Regions from separate parts of the Serratia sp. FDAARGOS_506 genome, predicted to be linked through region 3. Evidence: predicted binding sites of a transcription regulator. Region 3 holds the regulator's gene; each other region holds the start of a gene.
What was found. Region 3 encodes CRP, which controls carbon source genes, mostly activating them, when cyclic AMP is high. Its sites were predicted from a motif close to ATGTGANNNNNNTCACAT; they were not measured.
Positions count from the first base shown of each region.

Region 1 (9,979 bases), 1.1 Mb from region 3:
AGCTGGGGGCGCTGATCGCCGCCTGCAAACGCGAACACGTGCACTGCGCCTGCGTGATGCACGGGCACGGCAAGCACATTCTCAAACAGCAAACGCCGCTGTGGCTGGCGCAGCATCCCGACGTGCTGGCGTTCCACCAGGCGCCAAAGGAATGGGGCGGCAACGCCGCCATCCTGCTGTTGGTGGAGCTGGCCGAGTAGAGCCGCAGAAACGACTCAGGGCGATGTCAGACATCGCCCTGAGTTTATTCCGCACCGCATCCGCGGCTCACACTTTGGCCATTACCTGCGACGGGCTGACCTGCCATTCAAACTTGCCGTAACTGCCGTCCGCCGGCAGATCGACGTTGGCGATCGCCGAGGTCGCGAACATCGGCGGGCACTCGCCCGGGCACAGTTCAGCCACCAGATACCCCACCAGCGGCAGGTGCGACACGATCAGCACCGAGCTCACCCCTTGCATCGCCAGCGCCTGCAGATAGCTGCCGACTTGTTCGGCGTTGCCGCCCGGCGTCAGCTCGGGCAGCACTTCTTCGCCCTCCGGCAGCGTCAAAGCTTCGCGCACCGTCGCCAGCGTCTGTTCGGCCCGCAGATAGGGGCTGACCAGCACGCGTTCAATATCCACAGACTTGGTGTTCAACCAGGCCGCCATCTGACGGGACTCGTCGCGGCCGCATAGGGTAAGGGGCCTTACCGCATCGCTGGCTGCTTCGAGCGCCGCCTCTCCGTGACGCATAATCAAAACTTGCATATTGCACCGCTGTTGTTGACAAAGTAACGCTATACAGAAACGCCGTGCGTGCTGTACCGCCGAGTTTTACAACCCAAAGCCAAAGCTTTAAAACGATAACGCGCCGTCTCTTTATGGCGGCCGGGCATTTTGCCTGAAAGTTTGCCTAAAGAAAACGCTGTTTTTTACAGCAACCCTCCCAAGGCAAACCTCGATTGCTCACAGAACAATCAATTCAACGGGTTAAATTTTAACCTTGCCGCCATGAAATTTATTGATGGCGGTCAAGCTAACTTACCGCTGCCTTCGCCTCGCTGTACAGCCTCACCGGCTGACGCTGTTGCAAGGAGTGATGGCGATCACAACGCGGCCCTGTTGCAACTATAGTGCAAATCGGGCCGCCCTGCGTTCAGCTCCCCAGCGGGTAAAAGCGTTCGCCCTGTTGCGCCATGCGCTGCAGGCGCTCGCACGGGGCGAAGTGCTCACCGTGCTGCTGACGCAGATATTCCAACGTCTTCACCACTTTTTCTGCGCCGAGCTCGTCCATATAGCGGAACGGGCCGCCGAGGAACGGCGGGAAACCGATGCCGAACACCGCGCCGATGTCGCCGTCGCGCGCGCTGCGGATCACGCCTTCATCCAGGCAGCGTGCCGCTTCGTTCAGCATCATCATCACGCAGCGCTGAGCGACGGTCGCCGGCAACATGTGCGCCTTCGGCGTGACGCCAAGCAGCGTATATAATGAGGTATCCGCACGTTTACGCCGCTGCCGCTGCTGCCCTTCGCTCGGGTAGAGATAGAAGCCGCGGCCGTTCTTGCGCCCTTTACGCCCGTCTTTCAGCACCGCATCGAACGCAGCCGGCGCAGCGAAGCGCGGCCCCAGTGCCTCGACCAATACCGGGATGATTTTAGTGCCGACGTCGATGCCCACTTCATCCAGCAGGGTAATTGGGCCAACCGGGAAACCGAAGTCCACCAACGCCTTGTCCAGCGACTCAATCGGCTCGCCTTCCAGCAGGCAGCGCGCCGCTTCATTAATGTACGGCGCCAGTATGCGGTTGACATAAAAACCGGCGCTGTCGCCCACCACGATGGCGGTCTTGCCCTGTTTGTGCGCCAACGCCACGGTAGTGGCGATGGTCTCTTCGCTGGTGCCGGCGTGCGGGATCACTTCCACCAGCGGCATCTTGTCCACCGGGCTGAAGTAGTGCAGCCCAATCACCTGCTGCGGCCGCTGGGCCTTTTCGGCGATGCGGCCGATTGGCAGAGAGGAGGTATTGGAGGCGAACACGGTATGCGGCGCGCAGTTCGCTTCAACCTCGGCCACCATCTGCTGCTTCAGCGCCAAATCTTCAAACACCGCCTCGACCACAAGATCCACCTGTTCAAAACCGGTGTAATCGGTAGAGCCGGAGATCAGCATCATCTGTTTTTGCCGCTCCGCCGGGCGCATGCGCTTGCTGCGTACCCGTTTGCCGAGCACGTCCCAGCTGTATTTCAGCGCGTGATTGATGCCGGTTTCATTGATGTCTTTGATACGAACCGGCAACCCCCCGCGAGTGGCGGTGACACAGGCGATGCCGCCGCCCATCAGACCGCCGCCGAGAATACCGACGCGATGCAGGGCGTGTGGCCGAGCATTGCCGCCCCGCTCTTTTTTCAGCGCGGTGGAGGCGAAGAACAGGCTACGAAGCGCCGCCGACTGCGGCGTCATCGCCAGCTCGCCAAAGGCGCGCGCTTCGGCCTCATAGCCACTGGCGCTGCCGTGATCCAGCCCAGTGCGGACCACCTGAATGATGCGATCCGCCGCCGGATAGTTGCCGTGGGTTTTCGCCAACGTTTTCTTACGCACGATGCTGAACAGCAGATTTCTGCCCAGCGGGCCGTTGAGCAGGCGATCCTGCCACGGCAGCTCGCGCTGATGCTTCCAACCCTGTTTCACCCGCTCGACGGCGGTCTGCAACAGAATCGACTGTGGTACGGCGTCGTCCACCAATCCCATGCGCAGCGCCTGGCGGGCGCGAACATGCTTGCCGGTCAGGATCATGTCCAGCGCTTTGGCGGCGCCGACCAGACGTGGCAGGCGTTGCGTGCCGCCGGAGCCCGGCAGCAGGCCCAGCTGCACTTCCGGCAGGCCGAGCGCGGTTTTGTCATCCAGCGAGCAGACGCGGCCGTGGCAGGCCAGCGCCAATTCAAGGCCACCGCCCAGACAGGCCCCGTGAATGGCCGCTACCACCGGTACCGGGAAAGCGGCGATCTGCGCCAGCGTACTCTGCCCTTTCTTGGCCAGCGTTTCCGCCTCTTTGGCACTGGTGCAGGCGGCGATCATGGTGATGTCGGCGCCGGCAATAAATGAGTCCGGCTTGCCGGAAACGATCACCAACCCTTCCAGCGCGGTATGCTGCTGCGCCCGGATCAGCACGTCGTTTACCTGTTCGACGAACTCGGCCTTGAGCGTATTCACCTTTTCACCCGGCACGTCGATGGTGATCACACCGATGTTGTCGGGACGGATCGTCAGCTGAAAGGCCGACGGTTTGGCGCGCTGTTCGTGCAATGCGTTTTCGACGCTCATCATTCCACCTCCACGATCATCGCGGCCCCTAACCCGCCGGCGGCGCAGGCGGTGGTCAGACCCAGCCCGCCGCCGCGGCGTTTCAGCTCATGCAGCGTCTGGGTGACCATGCGCGCGCCAGTGGCGGCGAACGGGTGGCCATAGGCGATAGAACCACCCAGTACGTTGAACTTGTCCATGTCCACCTCGCCGATCGCCTGGCTGCGGCCCAGCTTCTCGCGGGCGAATTCTTCACTGGCGAACATCTTCAGGTTGGCCAGCGTTTGCGCGGCGAAGGCTTCATGCATATCGATGAGCGTCAGATCGGCCAGGCCGATGCCGGCGCGATCCAGCGCCAGCGGCGTGGCGTAGGAAGGCCCCAGCAGCATGTCTTCCCATACGTCGATGGCGGCAAAGGCAAAGCTGCGCAAATAGCCCAGCGGCTGCAGCCCCAGCTCTTTGGCGCGCGATTCGCTCATCATCAGCACCGCCGCCGCGCCGTCGGTCAGCGGTGTGCTGTTGGCCGCGGTGACGCTGCCGTGCTTGCGATCGAACGCCGGCTTCAGCTTGGCGTAGGAAGCCAGGCTGGAATCTTTACGGATGTTGTTGTCTTCGGAAAGCGGCGCGCGGTAAGGCGGCACGTAGGCGGTCATCACCTCATCGCGCAACCACCCCTGCTGCCAGGCCTTGGCCGCCAGCTCGTGGGAACGGTGCGCCAGCGCATCCTGCGCCTCGCGGGTAATGCCGTGGCTCTTCGCCATCTGCTCGGCGGTATCGCCCATGCGCAGGCCGGTGGAATACTCCGCCACCGCCGGCGGCACCGGCATCAGATCGCGGAATTTCAGCCGGCTGAACAATTTGAGACGCTGCGACAGCGTGCGCGCCTTGTTGACGTCTACCAACGTGCGCGCCAACGCTTTGCTGACGCCGATCGGCAAGACCGAAGAAGAGTCCGCCCCGCCGGCGATGCCGACGCTGATGCTGCCGGCCATGATGCTCTCCGCCACGTTGGCGATCGCCTGGAAGCTGGTGGCGCAGGCACGCGACACGCTGTAGGCGTCGGTATGAACGCTCATGCCGGTGCCGAGCACGATTTCACGCGCGATGTTCGGCGCCTCGGGCATTTGCACCACCTGGCCGAACACCAGCTGTTCGATAAGCTGCGGATCGATACCGCTGCGCGCCAACAGCTCGCTCACCGCCGTTTTCCCTAAGTCCACCGCCGGAATGCCGTGATAGGCAGTCGCCTGCTTGGCAAAGGGGGTACGCAGTCCATTCACAATCGCAATGCGGTCACCATGACGGGTCACCAACGGCAGTGCCTTACTCATAAATGCTCCTGAAGAGAATAACGTCAGCGCAATGGGCAGAAAGAGGTCTGACCTGATGAGGTCATTGTTAACCAAACGGTTACATTTGGCAAACCGGCAGAGATCAAAACTGCGAGCAGGCGCACTTTCTATCGGGGCGGTGTGGGGAAGGCAATCCCCGGCGCGCGGCAGACGGCGCCGGGGGCAAAGCGGGGATTAACGCAGGCCGAGCTGGAATATCAGGGTTTCCGCCTGGCAGGCGAAGGTGAAATCGGCCTCCAGTTGCACACCGCCGTCAACCGGTTTAATGCAACTGCTGATGTCACAAGGATCGGATTCTACCGCGCGCGCCTTTTCGCTCAGGGCGGCCAGCATCGCTTCCGCATCTTGTTGATTGCTGAACACCTGGCTGTAGGACGCGGTGCAATCGGTGTTATCCATCACGGTGCCGACATCCACGCAGCAACACGCGGCGGTTTCCTGGGCGCTGCATTTATTAATTGCATCTGACATGATTGGTTCTCCTCAAGGGCCTCGGTTATCAGCCCAAATTGCCGTTTTACTCACCGGCACAAAGCCACAAAATTCTGCAGGTATTTTACGCTTCCACGCCGGTAATCACTAGCACTTACTTTTACTGGGTGTTTTAAGTGATGGAAATCACAAATAAAAATGAGCACCTGCTAAGGAATGGTGAGAATTTTGTTATTTACCGCTGGCTTTTTGTTAAGCGGATCTCTTTTTTGATATCAGGTTGGAAATATTTCAAAAACAAACTTGCAACATCTTCACAGGTCAGACCTATACTTCAGCCACTGGTCTGATTTGTCTGAACGATAACGGACCCTACAATCCCGCGCTCCTTGTTACCTCGTGTAACAATAGTTTAAATAATAAACACATAAAGAGGTTTTGGTCATGAGCCAGAAAAACCTATTGACTAAATCAGCTCTCGCAGCTGCAGTGGCAATTATTTCTTCAAACGTGTCTGCCGCAGGATTCCAGCTGAATGAGTTCTCAGCAGCTGGTTTAGGACGTTCGTATTCTGGCGAAGGCGCCATGGCGGATACGGCGGCCTCCGCGAGCCGCAACCCGGCATTATTGATGATGTATACCCGCCCGGAACTCTCCATCGGCGCGGTCTTCATCGATCCGGACGTAGACATCACCGGCAAATCTCCTTCAGGTGCCAGCCTGGATGCGAAAAATATCGCGCCAACCGCCTGGGTACCGAACCTGCATTATGTTCATCCGATTAACGACCAATTCGCCGTAGGCGGCTCGGTCACCAGCAACTACGGCCTGGCGACCGAATTCAACGACGGCTACACCGCGGGCGCCTATGGCGGTAAAACCGATCTGGAAACCCTGAACCTGAATCTGAGCGGCGCCTACCGCCTGGACCAACACTTCAGCTTTGGCCTGGGCTTTGACGCCGTCTACGCCAAGGCTAAACTCGAGCGTTACGCCGGTGAATTGCCTAAGCTATTGGCCGCTCAAGGCTTACAAACCGGTAGATTAACGCAGCAGCAAGCCGGAATGATCGCTCAAATCCCTGGCGATACCCAGATTTCTCACCTGAAAGGCGATAAATGGGGCTTCGGCTGGAACGCCGGTATTCTCTACGAAGTGGATGAAAACAACCGTTACGGCTTCACCTATCGCTCTGAAGTGAAAATCAAGTTCGACGGCGATTACAAGAGCAGCCTGCCGGCACAGTACAACCCAATTACCCAGGCGCTGGGCGTTGGTTTACCGTGGGGCACCAGCGGCAGCACCATTCCAGGTTCTCTGGATCTGAACCTGCCGGAAATGTGGGAGCTGTCCGGTTACAACAAGGTAGCGCCGCAGTGGGCCATCCATTACAGCCTGGCGTACACCAGTTGGAGCCAGTTCCAGGAGCTGAGAGCCACCGGCAACAACGGCCAGACCCTGTTCCAGAAGCATGAAGGCTTCCGCGATGCCTACCGCATTGCACTGGGTACCACTTACTTCTACGACGACAACTGGACCTTCCGCGGCGGTGTCGCCTTCGATGACAGCCCGGTGCCGGCACAGAACCGTTCCATTTCCATTCCGGATCAGGACCGCTTCTGGGTCAGCGCAGGTACCTCTTACGCGTTCAACAAAGATGCGTCGGTCGACGTCGGTGTTTCCTACATGCACGGTCAGAAAGTCACCATCAACGAAGGCCCTTACACCTTCAACTCGGTGGGCAAGGCCTGGCTGTACGGTGCCAACTTCAACTACCGCTTCTAATCTCGCTTGAGAAAGAAGCCAAAGCGCCCTCCGGGGCGCTTTTTTTATGCCGGCGGCAAACGGCAGGCATAAAAAACCCGCCTGGCGGCGGGTTTTCATTGGCATAACGCCCGTGATTACTGCGAGTCGATCTCGTCCAGATCGCCCTGAATCGCCTTGGCGTTTGGGTTTTCTTCCGGCTTGAGCGAACCGCCGTTGGCGATGAAATCGTGGCGCTGGAAGTAAGCTTCACGCACCATGACATAAGGATCGGAGGAGTTGCGCAGCAGACCGTCGGAATCCAGCAGCTGAGCACGGGTTTCAATCCCCTCGACCACCCATTTGCCCGCCGACATCCAGAAGGTCAGATAGCTCAACATCGGATACAGCGTATCCGCAAAATCACCGCCGTCTTCACGCAAGGTGAAGCTGCCGTAGCCCGGCAGCATCACGTACGGGCCGTAACCCACATCGTAATGGCCCAGCGTGCTGCCGAAGCGATTCGGTTCTTCGCGCGCCAGTTTCGGGTTGGCCATGCCGGCCACGTCGATCAGGCCGCCCATCCCGAGCAGGGTGTTCAGGAAGAAACGGTTGAAGTGGATCATCCCGCGGTAAGGGTCGCCCTTCAGGAAGGCGTTGACCATGCTGGCCGGCTCTTCCAGGTTGGAGGTGAAGTTGCTGATGCCGTTACGCGCCGGCATCGGCACGTAGTCGCGCCAGGCCACCGCGACCGGGCGCAGAATATAAGGATCCAGGACGTTGTAGTTGAAGTCGAACATCGTCCGGTTAAATCCTTCCAAAGGATCGGAACGCCCTTGCGGATCTTTGTCTGGTGCGCTGGCACAGCCCACCAGTAATACCGTTGCGAATGCCACCCCAGTCAGGCGAAAGTTCATATTTTTCTCCATAAAAACACGTTCGGTCTTATTTTTCAGGGACCTGCTTGTTTATCTGAACGCTAACCTGCTCTTTACCGCTGAATGTCTGCAGCGAGCTTTCGCCGAACCAGTCTCCCGGCTTCGGCGTGGCCAATCCGTCCTGTGAGAGGCGCACACGCACCTGCACCTGATGCTGTGCCGAGAGTAGACGCTCGGGCATCATGGCGTTGCTGTCATCCAGAGAGAAAGACAGCGGAAAACGGCTCAGCGGCAATTGTTTTACCGCCACCGGCACCGGGCTGGCGCCATCGGTAACCGAGATGACCAGCGTCCCCTGCGTCGGCAGGGCCTTCGCCGCCTGCGGTGACAGCGAAACGGTCACATTCAGTTTAACAGTTTCTCCGCCGGCCTGGGCTTTTGCTTGTGCAATGCTGCGCTTTATCACTTCCGCGCGCGGATCGTTGGCCGGCAGCAGCTGCAGCATCACCTGCCAGGCGCCTATCGCCTGCTTGAAGTCGCCCTGTTCGAAGGCATTGAACGCCAGCAGGCTCAGCACCCGCGGATCGCCGTGATTTTCCGCGATCATGCGCCGCAACAGCTGCGTCGCCTGCTTGTTATCCTCCGGATCGTTGGAGCGCGTCAAGACCTCGGCATAGCCGAGCCGCACTTCCAGACTATTCGGATCCAATTGATAAGCATGGGCAAACGCCTGCGTAGCGGTGGTGGCGTTGTTCAGCGCCATGCCGACGCGCCCCAGCATCATCCAGTCGTTGATGTTGCGATCGTCCTGCTGCAGCGCGGTGCGCAGCCCTAATCCAAGGCGAGCGATCTCTTCCATGCTCAGCGGTTTGGCGCGCTCATTGGCGACACGCTCGCGCAACTCCGGCATTTGCGCCTGCACCAGACGCCAGTCCAGCACCTGCGCCAACCCGCCGGTTTTCAGATAAAAGCCAACGGTCACCGCCAGCAATAACAGCACGCCCGGCACCAGCGCCCAGCGATTGATCGGTTTCGCCTGCGCCGCCTGCTCGGCCGGGATGTCGTTCAGCAGATTTTGTTGCAGCTCTTTCACCAGCTCCGGGCGCTCGGCCACGACGCCTTGCTGCTCGTCCTGCTCCAGCTCGCTGAGGCGATCCTGATAAAATGCCTTGTTCAACGCATCGCGCGTGGCGGCGCTCTGCTTGCCGTGGCGCATCGCCGGCACCACCAGCAGCGCGGCGGCGCCGGCCAGCAACACGCAAATAATCAGCCAAAAAGCCATTAGGGTTTCTTCCTGTCAGTCTCTTGCAACAGCGCCGCCAGGCGCTGCCGTTCCCGTTCGGAGAATTCATCGTCCACCGCCGCGTCGGGCCGGCGACGGGTGCGCAGGATCACCACCGCTCCGCCGATCAGCACGAACAACAGCGGGCCGATCCACAAGATCAGTGTCGCCGGCGTTACCGGCGGTTCATAGGTGACGAAATTGCCGTAGCGCGCCACCATGTAATCGATGATCTGCTGCTTGCTTTGCCCCTGCATCATCAGCTCGTACACCTTGGTGCGCATGTCGGCGGCGATGATGGCATTGGAATCGGCAATGCTGTTATTTTGGCATTTCGGGCAGCGCAGCTGTTCGGTCAACTCGCGATACTGTTGCTCCTGTTCGACGGAGTTGAAGCGATAGGTATCGATCGCCGCGGCGGCGCTCCAGCTCAGCAGCGCGGCGCACAGCAGGACAATCAGCCTCATGCCTCACCCCCGTACTTTTTATACAGCGGCAGCACTTCCTGCTGCCAGACGCGCTCATTCATGTCGCCGGCGTGGCGATAGCGAATAATCCCCTGACCATCGATAAGGAAGGTCTCAGGCGCGCCGTAGACCCCAAGATCCAACCCCAGCATGCCATCGCCGTCGTACAGGCTGAGGGCATAGGGATTGCCGAGAGAATTCAGCCAGGTCACCGCCTTGGCGCGATCGTCTTTGTAGTTCAGACCGACCACCCGCACGCCGCGCGCCGCCAGCGTATTGAGATACTGGTGTTCCGCGCGGCAGGTCGGGCACCAGGTGGCCCAGACGTTGAGCAATATCGGCTTGCCGTCGCGCAGTACCGCCTGATCGTAGGTTTTGCCGGGCTGATCCAGCGATTCCAGCCTGAAGGTCGGCACCGGTTTGCCGATCAGCGCCGACTCCAGCATGGTCGGATCCTCACCGCCGGCGTTGCGCGTCAGTTGCACCATCAGCGCCGCCACCAGCAGCAGAAAGAGTACCAACGGGATAAACAGCAGCTTACG
Region 1 covers NZ_CP033831.1:48,691-58,669, forward strand. Annotated here, with positions in the region: gene smrB (endonuclease SmrB) at 1-200, shown strand, start outside; gene sixA (phosphohistidine phosphatase SixA) at 268-750, opposite strand; gene fadJ (fatty acid oxidation complex subunit alpha FadJ) at 1,139-3,304, opposite strand; gene fadI (acetyl-CoA C-acyltransferase FadI) at 3,304-4,614, opposite strand; gene EGY12_RS00550 (YfcZ/YiiS family protein) at 4,810-5,106, opposite strand; gene fadL (long-chain fatty acid transporter FadL) at 5,512-6,852, shown strand; gene mlaA (phospholipid-binding lipoprotein MlaA) at 6,969-7,727, opposite strand; gene ccmI (c-type cytochrome biogenesis protein CcmI) at 7,756-8,970, opposite strand; gene EGY12_RS00570 (cytochrome c-type biogenesis protein) at 8,970-9,437, opposite strand; gene EGY12_RS00575 (DsbE family thiol:disulfide interchange protein) at 9,434-9,979, opposite strand, start outside.
Region 1: EGY12_RS00550 (YfcZ/YiiS family protein) is a predicted target of CRP. The motif match lies at 5,242-5,259, and genes of this name have one in related genera.

Region 2 (9,979 bases), 1.9 Mb from region 3:
GTCAGCGCCCCGCGCGTTTCCGGCCCCGGATTGCCACGCAGCGTGGAATCCACCGTTTTGTAGATGAGGCGCGCCGGTTTCACGCAGGCGGCGGCATGGCGAAAACGCCGCTCCGCCTGCTCCGGCGAAACGAAGCGGGAATCTAAATCGAAGGCGACGATCTCAGCGCCCTGCAACGCGGCATCGGGCAGGCGTAGCATGACGCAGGCATTCAGTCCGCGTGCGGCGAACGGGGCCGCGCCGTCGAGCGCGCTGGTAAGATCATCGGCGAGAATGGCAATCATCGCAGTTACCCGTAAGTGGAAAGTGATGCACACTTTGGCGGATTTGGCTGGCAATAAAAAACGATTTGCGTAGTATCGATGATTGACAAAAACTCAATCAAAGGGGGGCGCAGTGCGTCAACGAAGATTGCCTAACCTGGCGGTATTGCGGGCTTTCGAAGCTACGGTGCGGTACGGCAGCGTGTCGAAAGCCGCCAAATCTCTCAACGTCACCGACGGCGCCGTCAGCCGCGCGGTGCGCGAATTCGAGCAGGCCCTGGGATTCGCGCTGTTTCAACGCACCAGCCGCATGGTGCATCCGACGCCGCAGGCGCAAGAGCTGGCGAGCGAGATCGGCCGGGGGCTGGACAACCTGCAGTCGGCGATCGACCGCGCCTGTCGGCATCATCAGAATCGCCCGTTGGTGATCTCCTGCGAGCCGACCTTTCTGATCCGCTGGCTGATCCCGCGTCTGGCCGGTTTGCAGCAGGCGGTGGGGAAAGAACGCGATCTGCAGCTGGTCTCCGCCGGCGGCGCCGTCGCCTTCTCGCGTGAAGGCATCGATCTGGCGATTCGCCGCAACGATTTCCCGATCGCCGACGACGTGGTCGCCCGCCCGTTCCTCAAAGAACGGGTCGGCCCGGTATGCCGTCGGGAGCATGCCACGGCGGGGCGTGAACTGCGCGGCACCCTGCTCCACACCGAGACGCGCCCGCACGCCTGGCGCGACTGGTGCGCCCACAGCGGCATCGAGATCCGGCCGGGCAACGAGCTGCGTTTCGAACATTTCTATCTTAGCCTGCAGGCGGCGGTCGCCGGTGCCGGTATCGGCATCGGCCCGTTGGCGCTGGTGGCGGATGATATCGTCAACGGCGCGCTGGTGGCGCCATATGGCTTTGCGCCTGACGGGACGGATTACGTGCTGATGACCCAGGCCGACGGCCAGGAGGATGCGATATTCTCAACGGTGTTGGATTGGCTGATCGCCATGGGGGAAGAAACCGAACGGGCGGTGTTGGTGGGCGAAAAGAAAGCGTAACGGGGAGAAGTCTCCGCCTGCCGCGCAGGGCAAGCGGAGTGGCGTCAGGCGGCGATTACTTCTGTTCGGCCTGGCTTACGGTGTCTTCGGCTTTCCAGATGCGGTATTTCACTTCCGCGTCTTTCGGCGCGTATACCACGATCGGCAGGCGGCTGTTGTAGCGCTGCATCGCAGCATCACCCAGGTTGGCGGCGATGAATTGCTTGGTCTTGGTGTTGTCCGGGCAGCCCATCAGCGTGGAGGCCGGATCGGACAGCTTCTCCAGCACCAGGTAGTCATAGCCCCAGCCGGAGAGGGTTTTAGTCTCCAGCGTACCGCCGATCATATGGCGGTTGCAGTCCACTTCCAGCACCTTGCCGATCAGCAGCTCCACCTTGTAGTTCTCTTCATGTTCTTGCTTCGGCAGGTAAATCACCTGGCGGTTCATGCCCTTCTCAGCTTTCGGGTAAGGCGCGACCTTTTCCAGCGGCTGTTTGCTGATATCCGCGTCATCACCAGAGGTAGCCGCCATGGCGCTGGCGGAAACGGCCATCAGCAGGCCGGAAAATACAACGGATGCCTTGTTCATGTTTTATCCCTACACGTTGTCAAATAATCCGCCTATAAACTAATACACTACAGCCAAGCTCGCCACAGGTTTAATCTTCTTTACAATAGGTGTTCAATAGTGACAATCGCCTAATATTGTCAATTAGCCGGAGCAATAGCTCAGTGTTTCTTCAGGCTGGCGACATAGGCCTTCACCACCTGATAGACATAATCCTGGCATGCCAGCCCGGTTTGCGGATCGTATTTGCCTTGATTGGTGATGTTGTTGGACAACACGCGAATGCCGACGAACGGCACCTTGAATTCGGCGGCGATCTGCGCAGCGGAGGCGGTCTCCATTTCTTCGACCGAAGTTCGATAGCTGTCGTGGAAATAGCGAATGCGATCCAACTCGCTGTTCCAAACGTCCGCCGAGCCGATCACCCCTTCCACTACCTTGCCCTGTCGGTAATCGCTCTTAACGCTTTGCGCAATCGCCAACAGTTTGGGGTCGGCGGGAAACTGGCGCAGGCTGTGCGCCTTTTTGTCCTCGCCGGCGCTGCCCTTGGAAGCCAACAGATCCATCGGCTGCCACTGCCGCGAGTCGCTGCCTTCCCCCAACGCCTTGGCCGGCGTTTTGAACGCCCCGAGATTGACCGAATATTTACCCAGCACGATGTCATATACTTTCAGTGCCGGATCATGGCCGCCGGCGGTGCCCTGGTTGATGATCGCCACCGGGTGAAACTGCGTAGCGGCGATCGCCGTGGCCGCCGCGGCGTTGGACATGCCCTTCAGCGTCTCCGACACCACCACCGGGTAGCCGTCTACGGTGCCGTGCCAAAATCGCCAGCCGCCGATCTGCTCCTCGCGCGGATTCTCCAAGCGCTGGGCGAAACGTTCCGCCTCCACCGGCATGGCGCCCTGCACCACGATTGGTCCAGCGGCAGCAGCCTGGCCAAAGCTCAGCGGAGAAAAGGCCGCACCGGCGGCCGCCAACAATAAGACACGCGCTTTATTCTTCATCGCCACACTCTCATCCAGAAAAAAAGCAAACGATTACCTTAGCCGAAGGCGATGGCGTCGGATAGGGTTTTCTCACCGGCGGACTAAGGTTTTCTTAAGACAGAATTATTACAGTGGCGTTATTCAATCCTGTCACCGAGCCTGCGCGTGAATCCAGAATCATCATTAAATCAATCCTCAACGGCACCGCAAATTAAGACAACCGCCCTTTACTCCCTGCCGACATCCTTTTACCGTTGGCAGGTTTTTGGCCTGCTGATCAGCGGCCTGCTGTTCCTGTGGCTCTCCCGCAACGAACAGCTGGACTGGGCGATCAGCAACTATTGGTACGATCCCGCCAGCGGGCATTTCCCGTGGCAAAACAATTATTGGCTGGATCTGATCAACCACCGCCTGCTGAAGCAAATAGTGATCGTTGGGGCGGTGCTAACGTTGTTTTGGGGTATCTATCGCCGCAACGCGCGCCTGATCGTGACCATGCTGTTGATCGGTATCGGCCCGTTGGTGGTGGGCATTCTCAAAGCCACCAGCGCTCACTCCTGCCCGTGGGATCTGATCGAGTACGGCGGCAAGGCGATGTCCTTCCCGCTGTTCGGCGCGGTACCGGCACAGCCGGGCCCCGGCCGCTGCTTCCCCGGCGGGCACGCCTCGAGCGGTTTCGCGGTCATGGCGTTGTTTTTCCTGTTTTATCCGCAGCGTCCGCGCCTGGCCTGGTGGTGCTGGTGCGGCGGCATTGCGCTCGGCATGCTGATGGGCTTTGGCCAAATCATGCGCGGCGCACATTTTCTTACCCATAACCTGTGGGCAGGTTGGTGGGTTTGGTTAAGCCAGTTGGCTATTTATTGGACGGTTAGCGGCTATTGGCGCCGCAAGACGAGGTAACGGTTATGGAACAGTTGAACCATTTTCTTTTCGCCTGGATCAATGCGACCCCGGCGTCTCCCGAGTGGATGATCGATTTCGCCACCTTTTTGGCGCGCGATCTTATCATCATCGTGCCGCTACTGATCGTCGGCCTGTGGCTGTGGGGGCCGCAAAGCCAGCTGGTTTCGCAACGCCAGGTGGTAGCAAAAACCACTATCGCGCTGCTGTTCGCCATGCTCGCCGCCGCCGCCATCGGCGCACTGCTGCCGCATGAGCGCCCATTCGTCGCCGGTGTCGGCTATACCTTCCTGGCACATGCGCCGGACAGCTCGTTCCCGAGCGATCACGGCACCGCCATCTTTACCTTTGCGCTGGCGTTCCTGTTCTGGCACCGGGTCTGGTCCGGCGTGCTGCTGATGATCGTCGCCGTCGGCATCGCCTGGTCACGCGTTTATCTCGGCGTGCACTGGCCGCTGGATATGGTCGGCGGTTTCCTGCTCGGCCTGGTCGGCTGCCTGTTCGCCCAGCTGGTGTGGAATCTGTTCGGCGATGTCATCGCCGACAAGCTGTCGCGCCTGTATCGTTTCCTGTTCGCCTTCGCCATCCGACGCGGCTGGGTGAAAGAGTAACTGCACAACATGACCGGGGCGTTACCGCCCCGTTATTTCACACCACGCCGGTGGTCACGCAGAACGCCCGCGTTTTTCCCGCTCCCAGCATCATTCCTGCCTCTCCCTCCAGCGCATTCGGACGAAAGTTCGCCGGTTGGATAAAAGCCAGCAACCGCCGGTTGCCCCGAACATCGATGCGCCGGAGACCATAGTTGAATTGCCCGGTGGCGAAGCGCGTCACATAACGCCGGCCTTGCGGCGCCAGCATAAAGAACTCGGCCTGATCCACATAGCGCGACAGATCATCGGAGCACAGCAGTTCCTGCCCAAGCGCATCCCCCAACAGCGCCGGCGCTGGCAGGTTCTGGCGGAATACCGCGTCGGGAATGCAATCGTAGTTAAGGCGACACACATAGCGCAGCGGCTGCGGCCGATCGGCCAGGTTGGTGACCGTCATCTCAATGGCGAACTGCGCGCTCTGCGCCGCCAGACGCAGCGCCGGGCCGATACGCCAACCCCCACCCGCCCGCTCCCCCTCGCCGCACAACGTCAGCTCATCGCCCGCCAGCTGCAGCCACACGCGTTGCATCTGCGGCGGCATACCGTCCTGATTCGGCCAGGCGGAACAGAACGCGGCATTGTCAGCGCGCTTTCTTCCTGCACCCCGTACGCTGCGGCGGCCCGACTTCAGCGAATAACCGTCAAACTCAGCGTCCCAGATCGCGAGACCCTGATACGGTAAAACCGTCAGTGCGCCACGGTGATTCGCCAATGTCAGCATCGGCCCGCGATCTGCACAGCGATGCGCGCTCACCGCGAAATCCGCATTGCGGAACAGTTCCTCCCGACGCGCCCCGAAAGCTTCAGGAGCCAGATCGATGTTGATCTTCATCTTTTTTCCCTCGACGTTTCGCCCGCGCAGGCCGCGAGCCCTAAAATGTTATTTAAATAACAAATAGCACGTCTTTAAGTTATACCTATAACAGGGCGATAGCGACGATCGGATCGACATTTTTAAACATCGCTAGGTTTATCGGCATCTGAATGTTATTATTTTCACATTACCCATCCCGCTTATTGTCTTAACCTCACTAAGGAATCGCGATGACCACCGAAACCATCGACTACGCCAGCTACGTTGATCACACCCTGCTGGCGATGGACGCCACCGAACTGCAGATCGCCAAGCTGTGCGAAGAAGCGCAGCAGCACAACTTCTATGCGGTATGCGTCAACTCCGGCTACGTGCCGCTGGCAGCCCAGTTGCTGCAGGAAAGCACCGTGAAAGTCTGCTCGGTAATCGGTTTCCCACTGGGCGCCGGCCTGACCGTCGCCAAAGCCTTTGAAGCGAAAGCGGCGATCGCCGCCGGCGCGCAAGAGATCGATATGGTGATCAACGTCGGCTGGTTGAAAAGCGGCCTTCTGGACGAAGTGAAAGCCGACATCGCCGCCGTGCGCGAGGTTTGCGCGGCGATCCCGTTGAAGGTAATATTGGAAACCTGCCTGCTCAGCGATGCGCAGATCGTCCAGGTTTGTGAAATGTGTCGCGAACTCGATGTGGCCTTCGTGAAAACCTCCACCGGCTTCAGCACCGGCGGCGCTCGGGAAGAGCACGTCAAACTGATGCGCGAGACCGTGGGCAGCGAAATGGGCGTGAAAGCTTCTGGCGCCGTGCGCGATCGCGCCACCGCCGAGAAGATGATCAAAGCCGGGGCCACGCGTATCGGCACCAGCTCCGGCGTCGCCATCGTATCCGGCGCTCAGCCGGCGGCGGGCAGCTACTGATCGTCGGCATGCCCTGACGGGCACTGCCAATACACTATGATGCGGGACAATACGGGCGGCCAATGCGGCCCGATATTGCCCCGCATTGTTGTGTTTAGCGCCGGACACGCCGGCACGCCCTTTTACCTCTACTACCTGTGGGAAGACGGACCTATGGAAACGCGGCGCGAAGAACGTATCAACCGGTTAGTTCAGGCGTTAAAACGCGCTGACAAGATCCACCTGAAAGAAGCCGCCGTGCTGCTGGGGGTCTCCGAGATGACCATTCGCCGCGATCTGAGCGCCGAACCGGCGGCCGTGGTGCTGCTCGGCGGCTATGTGGTGACCGACCCCCGCAGCAACGGCGTGACCAACTACTTCGTTTCCGATCAAAAAGCCAAGCAGGTGACGGAAAAACGGCGCATCGGCCTGCTGGCGGCGCCGCTGATCAATGAAAACGACACGGTATTTTTCGACTGCGGCACCACCACCCCGGCGATCATCGACGCCATCGCCGACGAGCTGACCTTCACCGCCGTGTGTCATTCGCTGAACACCTTCCTGGCGCTGCAGGACAAACCGAACTGCAAGGTGGTCCTGTGCGGCGGCGAGTTCAAACCGAACAACTACATCTTTTCCAGCGTCAGCGGCCGTAACGAGCTCGATCACATCTGCCCGAACATCGCCTTTATCTCCGCCGCCGGTCTCAGCCTGGAACATGGCGCCACCTGCTTCAACTTCGACGAGCTTGAGATGAAGCATCGCGCCATGGCGATGGCGCAGCAAAAAATCCTGGTGGCCGACCACAGCAAGTTCGGCAAAACCAAACCGGCCTGCATCGGCCCGCTGACGCAGTTCGATCGGGTGATCAGCGATCGTCAACCGGACGCCGACTTCATGGCGTTCTTCAACGACAACGCCATCGCTACCCGCTATTAATCCGCCTTTAGCGCCGTCGCAGCCGACGGCGCACCTCCGATTTCCCCCTATCTCCGCCTAAAAATGAACAAATAATGCGCAATCGATTCGCGTTTTTCACTTATCCTCACGCAACATCAGGTTAATAAAATGCAACAGGTCACCCGAGTGATTATTTTCTTACAGGCTAAACCGGCTGTCAGCTGCGTGAATTAACGACTATTTATGGCTTTTATATGATAAATCGCGCCAAAGGCCGAGATGTTTAAATAAACGGCGGTTTAAGCGATTGCAGCAAATCTCGCCAATCCCTGTTAGTTATCTGTTATTTATATGATGAATGGTTACGCATTTTTATCCGCTAACCACGTAAGTAATTTCCCTTCGTTATTAGCGGCGTTTTTTAATAAAAAACCATTAAAAACAAATGGATGAATTGAGTTTTACTTAAAAACACAATGTGATCTACGTCACTAAAACTGCTTAATCCGGGTTTTTCGCTAGATCCAAAACCACGCATAAAATATATTGCTCGGCTTGCTGCTGAGCACAGCGCTTTATCCGGCTAATTATTGTACAAACCGCATAATCGCAGAAATCTTTATGAGAGCGTTCTCAGCACAAAATCTTACACAAATGTGCAACAAATGCGCGAAAAATCGATAAAAAAGCTGATAACTGCACATATTGCGCATTTGAGAGCAGGATCACGGTTGTTTCTACTGTAAATCGTTATCTTGCCGCCAACAAAAATCGACAGGCAAAGACCTGTCGGCAGCGGTAACGACTTTTATCGCCCGTGACGGTGAAAAGTCTTTAGTGAATTACCCGGCGCTGTGCCTTGGTAATGAACGCAATAAACAACCAGGGGGACGCCAAAACATCCCCGCAAGCAACACCTGATTCTTACCGCAAGCGTTGCCTGAATAGGACGTTTGACGGTTTAACCTTAAGTTTTGCCTTTTAATTTTAAATTCGTGTTCACTTCGGAGATATTTATGGACACTACACAGACCGGCACAATTGCCTCTGCGGCCTCGGGCTCCAGCAGTACCTGGCGTAAAACGGATACCATGTGGATGTTGGGCCTGTACGGCACCGCCATCGGCGCAGGCGTCCTGTTCTTGCCAATCAACGCCGGCATCGGCGGTTTGATTCCTCTGATCATCATGGCCATCATCGCTTTCCCGATGACCTTCTTTGCCCACCGCGGCCTGTGCCGTTTCGTTCTGTCCGGCAAAAATCCCGGTGAAGACATCACCGCCGTGGTAGAAGAGCACTTCGGCATCACCGCCGGTAAACTGATTACCCTGCTGTACTTCTTCGCCATCTACCCGATTCTGTTGGTTTACAGCGTGGCGATCACCAACACCGTCGACAGTTTCATCACCCACCAGTTGGGCATGACGTCGCCACCGCGCGCCATCCTGTCGCTGATCCTGATCGTCGGCCTGATGACCATCGTGCGCTTCGGTGAGCAGGCCATCGTGAAAACCATGAGCATCCTGGTCTTCCCGTTCGTTGCGGTACTGATGCTGCTGGCGGTGTATCTGATCCCTAACTGGACCGGCGCCATCTTCGAAAACGTATCGCTGTCCGGCAGCGGTACCGGCATGGGCCACGGCCTGATCATGACCCTGTGGCTGGCGATCCCGGTAATGGTGTTCTCCTTCAACCACTCGCCGATCATCTCCGCCTTCGCCGTCGCCAAACGCGAAGAGTACGGCGCAGACGCCGAGAAAAAATGCTCCCGCATTCTGGCTTATGCACACATCATGATGGTGCTGACCGTGATGTTCTTCGTGTTCAGCTGCGTGCTGAGCCTGACGCCGGAAAACCTGGCGGAAGCCAAGGCGCAGAACATCTCGATTCTGTCTTACCTGGCTAACCACTTTAACAACCCGATGATCGAGTACATCGCGCCGGTTATCGCCTTCGTCGCCATCACCAAGTCGTTCCTGGGCCACTACCTGGGCGCCCGTGAAGGCTTCAACGGCCTGGTTGCCAAGTCGATGAAGAGCCGTGGCAAAACCGTCAGCACCGCCAAGCTGAACCGCATGACCGCTATCTTCATGCTGGTGACCACCTGGATCGTCGCCACCCTGAACCCAAGCATCCTGGGCATGATCGAAACCCTGGGTGGCCCAATCATCGCCATGCTGCTGTTCCTGATGCCGATGTATGCCATCCGTAAAGTGCCTGCCATGCGCAAGTACAGCGGCCACATCAGCAACGTGTTCGTGGTTGTGATGGGTCTGATTGCTATCTCTGCTATCGTGTTCAGCCTGCTCGGCTAATCACGTCCGGCCGGCGCCGCTGCGCGCCGGCCCTCCCGCACACCCCCATTTCCCGTATTCACCGCCTGAAACCTGAAGAAGGAGGCGAGACCATGGTCAGCGTTTTCGATATTTTCAAAATTGGCATCGGCCCATCCAGCTCCCACACCGTTGGCCCGATGAAAGCCGGCAAACAGTTCGTCGACGATCTGATCGCCCACCAGCAGCTGCAGGACACCACCCGCGTGGTGGTCGACGTGTACGGTTCGCTGTCGTTGACCGGTAAAGGTCACCACACCGATATCGCCATCATCATGGGCCTGGCCGGCAACCTGCCGCACGACGTGGACATCGACAGCATTCCGGGCTTTATCCGCGACGTCGAACAGCGCGGCCGCCTGCCGCTGGCCAACGGCCATCACGAGGTGGATTTCCCGCTGCACGGCGGCATGAATTTCCACAGCGACAACCTGCCGCTGCACGAAAACGGCATGCGCATCCGCGCCTTCGCCGGTGAGCGCCTGCTGCACAGCAAAACCTATTACTCGATCGGTGGCGGTTTCATCGTCGACGAAGAGCACTTCGGCCAATCCGCCGAGGGCGCCACGCCGGTGCCCTACCCGTTCAAATCGGCGCACGATCTGCAGCAGCATTGCAAAGACACCGGGCTGTCGTTGTCCGGCCTGGTGA
Region 2 covers NZ_CP033831.1:3,084,860-3,094,838, reverse strand. Annotated here, with positions in the region: gene EGY12_RS15025 (four-carbon acid sugar kinase family protein) at 1-284, opposite strand, end outside; gene EGY12_RS15020 (LysR family transcriptional regulator) at 397-1,302, shown strand; gene eco (serine protease inhibitor ecotin) at 1,358-1,870, opposite strand; gene EGY12_RS15010 (5'-methylthioadenosine/S-adenosylhomocysteine nucleosidase) at 2,011-2,856, opposite strand; gene EGY12_RS15005 (phosphatase PAP2 family protein) at 3,004-3,738, shown strand; gene ybjG (undecaprenyl-diphosphate phosphatase) at 3,744-4,349, shown strand; gene EGY12_RS14995 (hypothetical protein) at 4,387-5,223, opposite strand; gene deoC (deoxyribose-phosphate aldolase) at 5,436-6,116, shown strand; gene deoR (DNA-binding transcriptional repressor DeoR) at 6,270-7,034, shown strand; gene EGY12_RS14980 (HAAAP family serine/threonine permease) at 8,012-9,310, shown strand; gene EGY12_RS14975 (L-serine ammonia-lyase) at 9,403-9,979, shown strand, end outside.
Region 2: deoC (deoxyribose-phosphate aldolase) is a predicted target of CRP. The motif match lies at 5,376-5,393, and genes of this name have one in related genera.

Region 3 (9,979 bases):
GCTACCTGTTGGGGCAGCTGAAACAAAACGCCACCCGCAAACTGTTACACTACCCGGACACTCTGCCGCTCAAGCTGTCACAGTTGAACGGGTTGCGCCGTATCCGCGAATTCGACGACGCCATCACCTCGCGCATTCACGGCTTCAGCGACGCTATCGACTATTATCGCCGCTGCAGCGCCCTGCCGCTGTTGCCGGCTATCCAGACGCCGCTGCTGATCATCCATGCGAAGGACGATCCCTTCATGACCCATGAGGTGATCCCCGACATCGCCGGCCTGCCGCGCAATATCGAATATCAGCTGACCGAGTTCGGCGGCCACGTCGGCTTCGTCGGCGGCACGCTGAAAAAACCGCACATGTGGCTGGAGCATCGCATTCCGGCCTGGCTTTCCCCTTATCTGGACATTCCGACGTGATCATTCCCTGGCAAGAACTGGCAACCGACACCCTGAACAGCCTGATCGAATCCTTTGTACTGCGCGAAGGCACCGACTATGGCGAACACGAACGCTCGCTGGAACAAAAGGTGGAGGACGTGCGCCGCCAGCTGAAAAACGGCGAAGTGGTGCTGGTGTGGTCAGAACTGCACGAGAGCGTCAACATCATGCCGCGCGGCCAGTTCCGCGCCGGGCAGGAAGAAATTTAGTGGCGTTCGGTTCTATGACTGACGAAAAAAATCAGGTAACAATGGGGCATTGCAAACCAGCGCGCGCCATTTTTACCCAGAGATAGAGAGCGTCAACAAGAGCCACAATAATCCCCGACGCCGGCGCATTCAACACGGAGTGACAACCATCATGTCTGCCAAACATCCCGTTATCGCGGTGACCGGTTCCAGCGGCGCCGGCACCACCACCACCAGCGTGGCGTTCCGTAAGATCTTCCAACAGCTCAACATCCGCGCCGCCGAGCTGGAGGGCGACAGTTTCCATCGCTACACCCGGCCGGAAATGGACGCGGCGATCCGCAAGGCACGCGATCTGGGCAGACACATCAGTTATTTCGGCCCCGAGGCCAACGACTTCGGCCTGCTGCAGCAGAGCTTTATCGACTATGGCAAGAACGGCACCGGGCGCTCGCGCAAGTATCTGCACACTTACGACGAAGCAGTGCCCTACAATCAGGTACCGGGTACCTTCACCCCGTGGGAGCCGCTGCCGGCGCCGACCGACGTGCTGTTCTACGAGGGGCTGCACGGCGGCGTTGTCACCGATCACCATGACGTGGCCAAACATGTCGATCTGCTGGTCGGCGTGGTGCCGATCGTCAACCTGGAGTGGATCCAGAAATTGATCCGCGATACCGGCGAGCGCGGCCACTCTCGCGAAGCGGTGATGGATTCGGTGGTGCGTTCGATGGAAGATTACATCAACTACATCACGCCGCAGTTCTCGCGCACCCACATCAACTTCCAGCGCGTGCCGACGGTGGACACCTCCAACCCGTTCGCCGCCAAGGCGATTCCCTCACTGGACGAAAGCTTCGTGGTGATCCACTTCCGCGGGCTGGATCAGATAGACTTCCCCTATTTGCTGGCGATGCTGCAGGGCTCGTTTATCTCGCACATCAATACGTTAGTGGTGCCGGGTGGCAAGATGGGGCTGGCGATGGAGCTGATCATGGCGCCGCTGGTGCAGCGGTTGCTGGAAGGCAAGAAGATCGAATAAATGCGTTGAGCGCGGCGCCAGGCCGCGCTCCGTCTCGATTACGCCGGTTGACGGATCTCGAAGCTGTGGGTCACTGTAGCGGCCTTGTTGAGCATCAGCGCCACCGAGCAATATTTCTCCGCTGACAGGTTCACCGCGCGCTCGACGATCTTGTCGGTCAGATCCTGGCCGGTAACGATGAAGTGCAGGTTGATATGGGTGAACAACCGTGGAGCTTCTTCACGGCGCTCGGAGGTCAGCTTCACCTCGCAGTCGCGCACGTCGTTGCGCCCTTTTTGCAGGATGGACACCACGTCGATCGCGCTGCAGCCGCCCACCGACATCAGCACCATCTCCATCGGGCTGGGCGCTTTATCGCCGGCGTTGCCGTCCATCAACACCTGATGGCCGGAGGCCGATTCACCCAAAAACGTTAACCCTTCCACCCATTTAACTCTTGCCTGCATTCTGGTCACTCCGGTTGATTTCTTAAAATCAGAGTACGCTTTCGCATAGAAACAGGCAACGTAACCTGATGCTAATCATGCTGAAGCGAGACAACACGAGACACCCGCCTTACTCTGTGCTACAAACAGAGCCGCAATAAATCTTTCCGGGACACTGAATTTCAGGGAAACGCCCAGAGAAAGGCTCCTTTACCGGTATGTTAACAGAATGTAGCTTGCAGCGCTTACGGCAAGTTAATATGCTAGAGCGACAGCGTATTTTTATGACACGCCTCAAAACTTGCCGGTAGCCCTCGCTCATGACTGCGGCTACAGGCGGGTTTTACAGGGAACTCTGACCCCTGTGACACAAGGCAGCGATAACAACAGAGGATAACAGCGAATGGTTCTCGGCAAACCGCAAACAGACCCTACTCTCGAATGGTTCCTGTCTCATTGCCATATCCACAAATATCCATCGAAGAGTACGCTGATTCACCAAGGTGAAAAGGCCGAAACGCTTTACTACATCGTGAAAGGCTCCGTTGCGGTGCTGATCAAGGATGAAGAAGGTAAAGAGATGATCCTGTCCTACCTTAACCAGGGGGATTTCATCGGCGAGCTCGGATTGTTCGAAGAAGGCCAGGAGCGCAGCGCCTGGGTTCGCGCGAAAACCGCCTGTGAAGTGGCCGAAATTTCCTACAAGAAATTCCGCCAGCTTATCCAGGTGAACCCGGACATCCTGATGCGTCTGTCCGCACAGATGGCAAGCCGCCTGCAGGTCACATCCGAAAAAGTGGGCAACCTCGCCTTCCTGGACGTTACCGGCCGCATCGCGCAAACCCTGCTGAATCTGGCGAAGCAACCCGACGCCATGACTCACCCGGACGGCATGCAGATCAAGATCACCCGTCAGGAGATCGGCCAGATCGTCGGCTGCTCGCGTGAAACCGTTGGCCGTATTCTGAAAATGCTGGAAGATCAAAACCTGATTTCCGCCCACGGCAAAACCATTGTCGTCTACGGCACCCGTTAATCCCTGAAGAAACGGCGCAATCTGCGCCGTTTTTTTGCCTGCTCTCTGCCATGTGGCGCCGCCTGATCTACCACCCGGAAATCAACTACGCACTGCGACAAACGCTGGTGTTGTGCCTGCCGGTGCTGTTCGGCCTGCTGATAGGCCAGCTGCAGCTCGGCCTGATGTTCTCCCTCGTGCCCGCCTGCTGCAATATCGCCGGTCTGGACACGCCGCATAAACGCTTCTTTAAACGGCTGATCGTCGGCGGTTCGCTGTTCGCCTTCAGCAGCGTTCTGCTGCAACAGGCTCTGCTGTGGCACGTGCCGCTGCCGGCGCTGATGCTGGGCCTGGCGCTGCTGCTCGGCGTCACCGGCGAAATCAGCCCGCTGCACGCCCGGCTGTTGCCGGCGGCGCTGGTAGCCGCCATATTCGCCCTCAGCACGGCCGGCACGGTGCCTATCTGGCAGGCGCCGCTGCTGTACGCGATCGGCACCGCCTGGTACGGCTTATTCACCTGGTTCTGGTTCAAGCTGTGGAAAGAGCAACCGATGCGCGAGACGCTAAGCCAGCTCTATCTGGAATTGGCGGACTACTTCGAAGCCAAATACTCACTGCTGACCCAGCACACCGATCCGCAAACCGCGCTGCCGCCGCTGCTGGTGCGCCAGCAAAAGGTGATGGATCTGATCAGCCTGTTGTACCAACAGCTTAATTTCCTGCCGCACGCCAACAACCTCGAGCAAAAGCGCCTGCAGCGCGCCTTTCAGGTGGCGATGGACCTGCAGGAGCACATCACCGTCAGCCTCCATCTGCCGGAAGAGGTACAAAAACTGGTGGAACAGAGCCAGGCCGAAGCGATCATTCGCCGCAATGCTCAGGTGATCGCCGGCCGGCTGCGCGTGGTGGCGCACGATATTCTCTATCATCAACATTCGAAGCGCTTCTCCATGGCCCACGAGCTGGCGGCGCTGGAAAAAATGGCGGCGCAGCATCCCGATAACCCGGTCGGCCAGTTTTGTTATTACCACTTCAGCCGCATCGCCCGCCTGCTGCGCACCCAGCATCCGCTGTACCGCCGCGACCTGATGCCCGGCCAGCACCGCCTGCCGTTTTGGCCGGCGCTGGTCAGCTACCTGTCGTTCAAATCCACCGCCCTGCGCAACGCCGCGCGGCTGGGCGTCACGCTGGCGGTCGGCAGCAGCCTGGGGGCGGTATTCAACCTGCCGAAACCTTACTGGATCCTGCTCACCATCATGCTGGTGAGCCAAAACGGGTATAACGCCACCCGGGTGCGTATTCAGCACCGTGCGCTGGGCACGATTGCCGGGCTATTGCTGGCGGCCGGGCTGCTGCAGCTGCAGTTGCCGGAAGGAGAAACGTTGAGCATCATGCTGGTGATCACGCTGTTGGCCTACCTGGTTTCGCGCAAGAACTACGGGCTGTCGGTGATTGGCTTTACGGTCACGGCGGTTTACACCCTGCAGCTGCTGGCGCTGAACGGCTCGCATTTTCTGGTACCGCGCCTGATCGATACGCTGATCGGCTGCGTGCTGGCGTTCGGCGGCACCATTTGGCTGTGGCCGCAGTGGCAAAGCGGGCTGCTGCGCAAGAATGCCCATCAGGCGCTGGAGAACGATCAAGCCGCGCTGCGGCTGATGCTGAAGCAACCGGAACCGGACGCGACCGCGTTGGCCTATACCCGCATGCAGGTCAACCAGGCGCACAACGCACTGTTCACCTCGCTCAATCAGGCGATGCAGGAACCGGGGTTCGCCTCAAACTATCTGGCGGACATGCGGCTGTGGGTCACGCATAGCCAGTTCATCGTCGAACACCTGAACGCCATGACCATTCTGGCGCGCGAGCACTACATGCTGACGCCGAAGCTGGCGGAAGAGTATCTGCAAACCTGTGAAATCGCGCTGCAAAGCTGCCAACAGCGGCTGGAATACGACGGCCCGAGCAGCGGCAACAGCGGCATCATGCAGCCGCCGGATCTGCATCCGGAAATGCCCGTCACCGAGATGGAGCGCCATCTGCGGCGCATTTTGTCGCACCTAAGCGTGATGCACACCATTTCCTCGCTGGCCTGGCGCCAGCGCCCGCACCACGGCATCTGGCTGAAGCGCAAACTGCGCGATCAATAAGGGCGCGGCTTGCCGTGCCCCGTTAGATGCCGCATGGGCTTCAGACGTTGATCACATCCTGCACCGCCAGCTCGAACAGCGCCATGCCGGCCTCGATATCCTGCAGCTCGACCACCAGCGACGGCGCGAAACGGATCACGTTCGGCCCGGCGTTGAGGATCATCAACCCGCGCGCAGCGGCGGCGGTGAGAAAGTCGCGCGCTCTGCCGTGATAATGCGGCGTCAGCTCGGCGCCAATCAGTAATCCCATGCCGCGAATCGCAGTGAAAATACCGTATTTATCGCCGATATGCTGCAAAGCCTGCACATACAGCGCATGACGCTGCTCGATGCCGCTCAGCACCTCCGGCGTATTGATCACGTCCAGCGCCGCCTCCGCCACCGCGCAGGCCAGCGGGTTGCCGCCGTAGGTGGTGCCGTGGGTGCCCACCTGCATCACCGACGCAATCTCTTCGGTGGTCAGCATGGCGCTGACCGGGAAACCGCCGCCCAGCGCCTTGGCGGTAGTGAGGATGTCCGGCGTCACGCCATAATGCATATAGGCGAACAGCTTGCCGCTGCGCCCCATGCCGCTCTGCACTTCGTCGAACACCAGCAGCGCCTGATGTTGGTCGCACAGCTCGCGCACGCCTTTGAGGAAACCGGCGTCGACCGGCGTAATGCCGCCCTCGCCCTGAATCGGCTCCATCACCACCGCGCAGGTGTGGTCGTCCATCACCGCCTTCACCGCCGCCAAATCGTTGAACGGCACATGCACGATGTCAGCCGGCTTCGGCCCGAACCCGTCGGAGTATTTGGCCTGCCCGCCCACCGACACGGTAAACAGCGTGCGGCCATGAAACGCGTTATAGAAAGCGATGATTTTGGTTTTGTACGGGCTGTGGCGGGTGATGGCGTAATGGCGCGCCAGTTTGAACGCCGCCTCGTTGGCCTCTGCGCCGGAGTTGGCGAAGAACACCCGGTCGGCGAAGGTGGCGTCGATCAGTTTGCTTGCCAGGCGCAGCGCCGGTTCATTGGTGAAGACGTTGCTGGTATGCCACAGAGTCTCGCCCTGGCGTTTGAGCGCCTCAACCAGCGCCGGATGGCAGTGCCCCAGCGCCGTCACCGCGATGCCGCCGGAAAAATCGATGTACTCTTTTCCCTGCTGATCCCAGACCCGGCTGCCTTGGCCACGCACCGGCACAAACTGGGCAGGTGCATAAACAGGCAGGATCACCTGGTCAAAGGTGCTGCGGTTCACTGCGGATTTTTCAGTCATTTTCGGCTCCACCCTGAAGGTTTTTCAGCGCTATCGTAATGTCATATTGAAAACATAATCACGAAATATGCATAAAAAACCAATCAAGCGCAAACGCAAAACGCCTGACGGGTGAAAAAAACGCACCGGGATTAACGCTTGAGGAAATTATCCAGCAGCTGATGGCCCTGTTCGCTGAGCACGCTTTCCGGATGGAACTGCACGCCTTCCAACGCCAAAGTGCGGTGGCGGATGCCCATGATCTCGTCGCGCACGCCGTCGCGTTCGCTCCAGGCAGTCACTTCAAAACAGTCCGGCAGCGTATCGGCTTTCAGTACCAGCGAGTGATAGCGGGTCACGGTCAGCGGATCGCTCAGGCCGCGAAACACGCCGACGCCCAGGTGACGAATCGCCGAGGTTTTGCCATGCATCACCGCGCGGGCGCGCACCACCTCGGCGCCGAACGCCTGCCCCAGCGCCTGATGCCCGAGACATACGCCGAGGATCGGCAGCTTGCCGGCGAAATGACGAATAGCGGCCAGCGAGATACCCGCTTCGTTCGGGGTACAGGGGCCAGGGGAAATTACCAGATGCTGCGGCGCCAGCCGCTCGATATCGGCCAGCTGCAGCTCATCGTTGCGCTTCACCAGCACCTCGGCGCCCAATTCGCAGAAGTACTGGTAAAGGTTATAAGTAAAAGAGTCGTAGTTATCGATCAGCAGCAGCATGTTAGGTCCGGCAGAGAAAAATGCCGCCACAGTGTACTGATTTAACCCGCCGCTGCCGACGATAATTTCCGCTTACTTTTTACGGCCGCCGGTGATCGAACCCAGCACGCCGCGCAGGATCTGGCGGCCGAGATCGCGCGCCATGCTCTTGGCGGCGGTCTGGACGATGCCGTCACGCTTGCCGCCGCGCGGGCCGGTGGAGCCGAACAGCAGCTCGTTCAAGCCGTCCATCAGGCCACCGCCCGCCTGCTGTTGCTGTTGCGCTTGTGGTTGCTGCCCCTGTTGCGGGCTGCCGACGGTGGCAAAGCCACCCGACGACAGTTTCTCGTAGGCGGATTCGCGGTCGATCATATCCTCATAGCGGCCATACAGCGGTGATTTGTTGATCGCGCTGTTCAGCCCTTCCGCACCGAGCATGCCCATTTTGGATTCCGGCGCGATCACCATCGCCCGCTCCACCACGTTCGGCCGGCCCTTTTCGTCGAGGAATGACACCAGCGCTTCGCCCACGCCCAGCTCAGTGATCGCCGTTTCGGCATCGAAGGCCGGATTGGCGCGCAGGGTTTGCGCCGCCGTCTTCACTGCCTTCTGATCGCGCGGAGTAAAGGCGCGCAGCGCATGCTGTACGCGGTTGCCCAGCTGGCCCAGCACGCTGTCCGGGATATCCAGCGGGTTCTGGGTGACGAAGTAAATGCCGACGCCTTTGGAGCGAATCAGACGCACCACCTGTTCGATCTTGGTCAGCAGCGCCGCCGGCGCATCGTTGAACAGCAGGTGGGCCTCATCGAAGAAGAACACCAGCTTCGGCTGTTCGGGGTCGCCCACTTCCGGCAGGTGCTCAAACAGCTCGGCCAGCAGCCACAGCAGGAACACCGCATACAGCTTCGGCTGATTGATCAGCTTGTCCGCCGCCAGCAGGTTGATCACACCGTGACCGTTGGCGTCGGTTTTCATCAGATCGTTGATGTCCAGCATCGGCTCGCCGAAGAACTGGTTGGCGCCCTGCTCTTCCAGCGTCAGCAACCCGCGCTGAATGGCGCCGATAGAGGCGGCAGAGATATTGCCGTACTGGGTCTGGAATTGTTTGGCGTTGTCGCCGACGAACTGCACCATAGCGCGCAGATCTTTCATGTCCAGCAACAACAGCGCGTTGTCATCGGCGATCTTGAACACCAGCTGCAGCACGCCGCTTTGCACCTCGTTCAGATCCAACAGGCGCCCCAACAGCAGCGGCCCGAGATCGGAAATCGTGGCGCGGATCGGGTGGCCCTTTTCGCCGTAAATATCCCAAGGGATAATGGTGCAGGCCTGCGGCTGCCAGTCGGTGACGCCGATAGCCGCCAGGCGCGCCTGCAGTTTCTCGGAAGGCACGCCCTCAGCGCCAATGCCGGACAGATCGCCCTTCACGTCCGACAGAAACACCGGCACGCCGATGCGCGAGAACTGTTCGGCCATTTTCTGCAGCGTCACCGTCTTGCCGGTGCCGGTTGCCCCGGTGATCAACCCGTGACGGTTGGCCAACGCCGGCAAAATCACCAGGTCCTGCTCCGGTTTTCCGTCTTTCATCGCTTTGGCGATAATCCGTGGTTCACTCATTTTCTGTTCCTTTGACGCTGACGCGGCGCGAAACGCGCCTGTTGATGCAATAAAGCTATAAGCGCCGCGTACCCCCGTCAAGGACAAACAAAATGGGCGCCGTCGGGGCGCCCATGATACCTGTCTTTTCAGAATCCCCCTAAGGTCTGCCTCACCCCCGCAGCCCCAGTTGCTCTTTCAGCGCCTTCAAATAGCGCCGGCTGACCGGAACCGGATCGCCGGCCGACATGATCATTTCCGCCGCGCCGCCCTCTTCGAAACGGATCTCGCGTACCTGCTCCAGGTTGACCAGATACTGCCGATGGCAGCGCACCAGCGGCGTACGGCTTTCCAGCGTGCGCAGCGTCAGCTCGGTGAAACACTCCATGCCGTCGCTGCGCACCACGAAGACCCCGCTCAGTTTGGAACGGATCGCCAACACCTCGTCGAACCGCAGCAGATAGATGCGGCTGTGGCCGGTGCAGGGAATGTATTTCAGGTAACCGGCGCTCTCATCCAGCGCCGCTACGTCCTGCGGCGCACTGCGCTGCCGCAGGCGTTGCAGCGTCTTGCTCAGCCGCTTCGGCTCCGCCGGCTTCAGCAGATAGTCGAAGGCATGTTCCTCGAACGCCTGCACTGCGTATTCGTCGTAGGCGGTCAGAAACACGATGTGCGGCATGCGGTTGGGATCCAGCATGCCAACCATTTCCAGCCCGCTGATGCGCGGCATCTGGATATCGAGAAACACTACGTCCGGTTGCAGCCGGTGGATCTGGCTGATGGCTTCGATGGCGTTGGCGCATTCGCCGATGATGGTGATCTCCGCCTCGGCCTCCAGCAGATGGCGCAGGTTGTCGCGCGCGGAAGGTTCATCGTCAACAATCAGTGCGTTTAACATCAGGCGGCCCTCTCCATGGGAACATTGAGCGTAATGCGGGTATAGGCGTCTGGCCGACAATCCACCTGCACGCCATAGCCTTCGCCGTAGCGCACGCGAATGCGTTTATCCACCAGATTCATACCCAACCCGCTGCAGTTCGGTTTCTGCTGGAACAGCCCGGCGTTGTCCGTCACCTGCAACAGCAGATGCTCGCCTTCGCAGCAGGCGCCGATTTCGATGCGGCCCACGCCCAACAGATGCGAGGTGCCATGCTTGATGGCGTTTTCGACGATCGGCTG
Region 3 covers NZ_CP033831.1:1,144,941-1,154,919, forward strand. Annotated here, with positions in the region: gene EGY12_RS05775 (hydrolase) at 1-419, shown strand, start outside; gene EGY12_RS05780 (YheU family protein) at 416-649, shown strand; gene EGY12_RS05785 (phosphoribulokinase) at 801-1,670, shown strand; gene EGY12_RS05790 (OsmC family protein) at 1,709-2,116, opposite strand; gene crp (cAMP-activated global transcriptional regulator CRP) at 2,499-3,131, shown strand; gene EGY12_RS05800 (YccS/YhfK family putative transporter) at 3,182-5,260, shown strand; gene EGY12_RS05805 (aspartate aminotransferase family protein) at 5,301-6,518, opposite strand; gene EGY12_RS05810 (aminodeoxychorismate synthase component II) at 6,650-7,225, opposite strand; gene EGY12_RS05815 (helicase HerA-like domain-containing protein) at 7,298-8,821, opposite strand; gene btsR (two-component system response regulator BtsR) at 8,973-9,698, opposite strand; gene EGY12_RS05825 (sensor histidine kinase) at 9,698-9,979, opposite strand, start outside.